One region of the Bacillus sp. SORGH_AS_0510 genome, then DNA from elsewhere that is predicted to be linked to it. Evidence: riboswitches for the same ligand, from Rfam matches in the RefSeq annotation. Region 1 holds a riboswitch; the other holds the start of a gene.

Region 1 (3,197 bases):
CGTGCCCAAAATGGGTACGGAAAAGGGAAGTGGGTAACGTAGAAGCGGTCTACGTGCCCAAAATGGGTACGGAGAAGGGAAGTGGGTAACGTAGAAGCAATCTACGTGCCCGAAATGGATCCAGAAAAGAGAACCGGGTAACATAAAACAGTCTACGAGATAAACTAATAAAGTAAAAGGAGCTTGGGATTAAACCCAAGCTCCTTTTACTATTAGTCTTTACTTGAGAGGATTCCCAAGATACGAAGAATGCTGATAAATAGGTTAATAAAATCAAGGTATAAGTTTAAGGCCATTAACGGAACCTCTTCTGCTCTTACACCATAATGCTTCATGCGGCTGATATCAAACAATACATAGCCACTGAAAACAACTACACCAATAAAGGAGTAGGCGAGCATGCCTGTTGAGCTTAATGGAAAGAAAATGTTAAAGATAGAAATAGCAACTAACGCAAGTAGGGCAGCCAGTAGGAATCCACCTAAAAACGAGAAATTACGCTTAGACTTAGCCGCATAAATAGAGATACCTGTAAAAACTACGGTTGTACTTGCAAAGGCCATAACTACTACATTTGCTCCTGAAGTCGCAAGGTAATGAGAGACAATTGGATATAACGTAATACCCGAAATAAAGGTAAAAACATAAAGGAATGAGTACGAGATGGCTTTTTTTCGTCTAAAAAAGAATGCAGCCATAAGCATCACAAATTCTACAATCATTAATGGGATAAAGAGTCCCGGTGGTACTACAAACGCACCAGCCATCGTACCTAAGAAAGCGATAGCAAGTGATAGAGCAAATGTCCGTAAAACAGATGGCATAAACTCAGTGGATGTTTGAGTATACAAGTTTTTCACCTCTAAAATTATTTATTACTAGAATATACGTACAAGAGGTCAAGATGTTTCATTTTTTCTTAAAATATCTCGATCTTCTTTTAGTAAGTCACGAATTTCGGCCAAAAGTTCCTCTTGGCGATCGATTTTTTCTACGACCGGAGCGGGTTCCTCTTTCTTTTTGAAGCGATTGATGAATTTTACAAAAAGGAAAATAGAAAAAGAAATAATAAAGAAATCAACAACAGTTTGAATAAACTGTCCGTATTTTAAATCATGATAAGCAAGTTTGGAAAACGAGTCTGTTTTTCCAATTAATAATCCAATTAATGGCATAATGATATCTGAGACTAAAGACGAAACAATTTTTCCAAATGCTCCCCCAATAATAACCCCGACAGCCAAATCAATGACATTGCCCTTCATGGCAAACTTTTTAAATTCGTTCCACATAGACATGCTTCCTCCTTATTTATTCTAATTTATATTGTACCGTGAACCAGTCTCCTTCTCAACAGGTCCAGGTTTTCCAGTAAAATGTTGATTGACAGTGAACGCAAAATTCTCTATAGTTACTATGAAATTAATTACATGGATACCCGAATATTGGGGAGAGGTTCATAGCGAATACCCTCTATAAAAAACTATGGAAATGGAGCATTCAACCATATCCTTAGGATATGGTTTTTTATTTCTTTCTTATAGTTATAACCGGGATATATAAGGAGGATTAACAATGGCAGAAGGAAGAACAGAAGCTGAATTAGAAGGTGTAACATTATTAGGAAACCAAGGAACAAAGTATTTGTTCGAATATACGCCAGAGGTGTTAGAGGCGTTTGATAATAAACATCCAAACCGCGATTACTTTGTTAAATTCAATTTCCCTGAGTTTACAAGTCTTTGTCCAAAAACAGGACAACCCGACTTTGCCACAATTTATATCAGCTATATTCCGGATCAAAAGATGGTTGAAAGCAAATCGCTTAAGCTGTATCTTTTCAGCTTCCGTAATCATGGTGATTTTCACGAAGACTGCATGAATATTATCATGAATGATTTAATCAAGTTAATGGACCCTCGTTATATTGAAGTATGGGGCAAATTCACACCAAGAGGCGGAATCTCCATTGACCCTTACTGCAACTATGGCAGACCAGGTACGAAATACGAGCAAATGGCCGATTACCGTATGATGAACCATGACCTATACCCAGAAAAAATCGACAACCGCTAAAATGGGGACAGTCCCCCGATATGATAACGTATTAAAGCAGCGGGGGACTGTCCCCCGGCGCGTTAGTGCGTTAAAAAAGCAGCTTCTTGAAGCTGCTTTTTTTATGATATTAATTTCATTTTTAAGGCTTTAACTGCGGCATCTGTCCGATTTTTGGCTTCTAATTTTTGAATGATAACAGATACATAATCGCGTACTGTGTAGCTGCTCAGATGAAGTTTTTCCGCTGCTTCATTGATGGATGCACCGCTGGCAATCAATTGTAAGACTTCTTTCTCACGCACGGTTAAGACCGATTGTGTGCCGCCAAATTGCTGCAGGGCTTCGTCCCAAATGGAATATAATAGTTCCCCGGCATAATGTCCGAATTTAATGAGGGTCGATAAAGTTTGCATTGAGATTTCAAATTGTGAGTCCTCACCTTGGTCTAATAGTGCAATCCCAAGCAGTTTACTTTTTGTGGGAACGAAAATAGGCAACACCACTAATGAGCGAAGCTGAAATTCTTTAACATACTTTTTCGGCAACACCTCAGTGGCATTCAAAAAATAAAGCGGCTGTGAATGGGTTAAAGAGCTTAAATAGTTTTCTATTAGAGACAGTCCTAGGATTTCTTCTTGAATTTGCTGAACAGAAGGAATGTTGACATTATAACCGGACACGCCTATCCCTTTATCTTCATAATGATTGTATAAAAATAGAGCGCAACGGTTAAACGGCATATAATCGACTAACCCCTTGGTGATCGCCTTTACCGCGTCATCAACACTTCGCGCACGTAACAGGTGTTGTAAGAAAAGAAGAGAACCGTCCTTCCATTCCATTCTGCTTTCCAGCTGCTGTAGTTTTAATTGGCGAAGATACATGCCTCTAATAAAATCATATTGTTGTTCGGTAACGGTCATTCCAGGCTCCCGCAAACAAACTAATAGAACATCATTTAGACAGGAAACTTGAACGATATCTGTCTCTTTCTCTCCAGTGCCTATTAGTTTTTTTATCGCCAATGATATATGGCAAATTTGACTGGCTTTAAGATTTGAGCACATGTCAATTAAGTGGCTGTCCACAGCGTATTCATCTGCACATACTACACTTTCAATCTGATATAACTCCTGTTC
Region 2 (3,197 bases), 160 kb from region 1:
GCGGGCAGTTACTTCCGTATTGTTGGCATTACCTTTGTAGCTCCAGGCTTCCACAGGCATGTTTTTAATTAAAGTAATCGTAGCTTTGCGTGTTGCTACAAAATCCTCGAGTATATCATTAATAGATTGGTTGTTAATTTGCGAGCCTTCTACAAATTCATTTTCATTAAAGCCAGCTAATGCTGTTTGGTCACCGCGGCCAATACGAAGCAGGCGATAGCTCATAATTCTTTCGGTATCAGTCATATGACCGAGAACTTCTTTGATGCTCCATTTATCTGTGGCATAGCGAAAGTGTCCCTCTTCATTTGAAATACCTTCAAAAAGTGCGATGGTACTATTTAGATCCTCATTCAGAATGGTTAGCAAATCTCCTTCGGGAACAAGGTCCACATACGGTACATAATACTCCGGGTACTCACTAGTTAATGGGCGTTGTAACATTATTTTCTCTCCCTTCAAATTAGAAACATCTACTACTACTTTATTCCTTTTGATAAAGAAATACCAAATAAAAGTAATTGAAATTGGATGATTTTAGAAAATAAAGGCTTGTGCATAGAATTTCTATGTATTATGATTTCATTATACATAGAAATTCTATGCTTATGGGGAGGAGTCGTATGTGATGAAAAAAATAGTAATTACAGCTGTGTTTGTCTTTTTTATAGGTACTGTGTTTTTCTGGTTGAAACCGCATTTTCCACGTACCTTTCATCATCGTGTAACTGGTCATACCGATTTACATAATGAAAATATAAATGGATTCTATCTATTTGATGATATTCATTCGGATAGATTTATAAGTGTGTATGGGGAACAGAAACAAAAAAGTAGAGAAATAGAGACTTACAGCTATTACAAAATTAAGGATGGGCTAGAAATCGCAACGAATGAAAAGGGCGGAATTTTTCGCTTTATCGTAGAAAGCTCTGGAATTCCTAGCGCAAAAGGAATTGAAGTCGGGGATTCAATTACAAAGGTGAAAAAAGCTTATGGCGAAAACTTTTATAAGCGTACTGAACAGGGGGTAGATATATTAGGGTATGTGGATCAGCGGAACCATCAATCGATTGAATTTTGGTATGGACATAATCGAATCCTTTTTTACCGACTAGATGATAATTCTATGAAATGATCCTACAAAAAAGAGTCACTGCGCGTCTGCAGCAACTCTTTTTTGTTTAAACGATTTTATTAAAACGAACACGCTGGTTAATTACATACATTACAGGCATACCAACAGCCATGACCACGAACTCGCCAACCGCAGTGGTTAACCACGTAAACATGAATGGTAGGTTAAATGCCAAGTGTAGCTCAAGGGCAATAAGGAACATGGTAAATGTGAAAACTAGTGTATTCACAATCATTCGTGTCCATAACCCCTTAATATATTTTGCACAGGCAATCGTGATTAATAAGGCAATCACGGATTGACCGACACCGAAAATAAGGTCGTATGCTTTCATGGGTGAAAAGAATAAATTCGTCAAAAATACACCCAGAACGATACCGAAGAAATATTTTTTGTTAAAAACAACTAGATGATTGAACATCTCAGACACACGAAACTGGACTTGGGTAAATCCAAACGGCTGGATTATAGCAGAGACCGCAATGTACAAGGCTGCTACAATGCCGTTGACGACAATTGATTTTACTTTCATATATAATTATCTCCTTAGTTTTTTAAAGTGGGAGGTTCTCGAACCACATTATTTTCAGTCAAATTAATATATTAATATAAATAAAATAGCTAGTCAATGATACCTAAAATTCATAAAAAAAATCACAGGAAATTTTTACATAATTTATTAAAATTTGTACATGATAAAAAGAAAAAAAGGAATGGCGTATTTTTATGAAGCACAATAAAATGTTTTTACTTGTACTGATGTTAGTCCCTTGGTTTTCAGTGCCACTCCTAGGGAGGAGAGCCCTCAAGAGATTTTACCCTGGTGCTTTGTTTACCTTTGTTTGGATACTATTTGAGAGTATTTTTGCAGGAAAACGGCTGTGGTGGAAATTTTATGAGAAGCTGACTCCTATGGGAGAACTCCCATTCATGATTGGGCCGTTCTTTGTGGGATCGTTATGGATTTTAAAATTTACATTCGGAAATTTCTTTCGATACCTCTTTTTGAATCTTATCATTGATGCTTTTTTTGTCTACCCTGGTATGATTATCTTACGAAAGATGAAGATTGTTTCACTGATAAGAATGAAGCATTATCAAATGGGGATCTTATTCCTAAGTAAATCAGTGGTTATGTACGGATTCCAATACCTTGTAGAAAAAATAAGAAAAAAGCCAAAAACGCTTATGCAGAAGATCTTCCTAAAGTAACAGTAAGCTGACTTGAAAGTGAGTGCCTTTTAAGTCAGCTTTTTTATGTTCGCAAATAAACGGGTCTTTTTCGCAAATAAAACCCTAATTATCGCAAATAAACCACTCGTTTTCGCAAATAAACATTCTATTTACGCAAATAAAAGGTGATAGAATAATAGGATAAATTATTTTCAACAGTGCGAGGTCTTGAAATATTAGAAAATTAAGGGGGAATACATCATCCTACACCATTTAGAAATCTACGTTTCGAATCTAGCGAAAACTACAGAATTTTGGGGATGGTTTTTATCTGAATTAGGATATGAACTGTACCAAGAATGGAACTTAGGAATTAGTTGGAAATATGGGGGAACCTATCTAGTATTTGTGCAAGTGGAAGAAAGATTTTTGGACGTTCCTTATCATCGCTCGAGAGTAGGCTTAAATCATCTAGCATTTCATGCTGAATCTCAAGAGCACGTCGATCGAATTACGGAACAATTAAAAGAAAAAGGAGTCCCAATTCTTTATCAGGATCGCCACCCGTTCGCAGGGGGGGATTCACATTATGCGGTATTTTTTGAAGACCCTGATCGTATTAAAGTGGAACTAGTAGCACCAAAAGTGGATAACTAACCATTTGGAAAATGATGTATTTTGTCGTTTCCGTGATATAAATCACAAAACACCATTCGATTAAACTTTATAATTATATAAAACAGGGGAAAAATAAAGGATGGATGGTGAAGGAATTGGAATCTAATTTTAAATCTCTATATAGTGAAATTGGTGGACAAGAAACCATTGACAAGTTAGTTAATGCCTTTTATCCACGTGTATATGCTGATCAGGAATTAAGACCTTT

The links. A riboswitch is a leader RNA that binds a small molecule or an ion and turns the genes downstream of it on or off. The one in region 1 is predicted to bind preQ1.
Region 2: another riboswitch for preQ1. It lies ahead of QE429_RS22220 (QueT transporter family protein); the one in region 1 lies ahead of queF (preQ(1) synthase).

The regions. Positions count from the first base shown of each region.
Region 1 covers NZ_JAUTAU010000001.1:4,212,103-4,215,299, reverse strand. The annotation lists gene QE429_RS21465 (Bax inhibitor-1/YccA family protein) at 213-851, opposite strand; gene mscL (large-conductance mechanosensitive channel protein MscL) at 900-1,292, opposite strand; PreQ1 riboswitch class I at 1,447-1,493, shown strand; gene queF (preQ(1) synthase) at 1,576-2,076, shown strand; gene QE429_RS21450 (LuxR C-terminal-related transcriptional regulator) at 2,178-3,197, opposite strand, start outside.
Region 2 covers NZ_JAUTAU010000001.1:4,376,339-4,379,535, reverse strand. The annotation lists gene QE429_RS22230 (DinB family protein) at 1-444, opposite strand, end outside; gene QE429_RS22225 (hypothetical protein) at 629-1,138, shown strand; gene QE429_RS22220 (QueT transporter family protein) at 1,185-1,670, opposite strand; PreQ1 riboswitch class I at 1,679-1,723, opposite strand; gene QE429_RS22215 (hypothetical protein) at 1,865-2,350, shown strand; gene QE429_RS22210 (VOC family protein) at 2,573-2,968, shown strand; gene QE429_RS22205 (globin domain-containing protein) at 3,073-3,197, shown strand, end outside.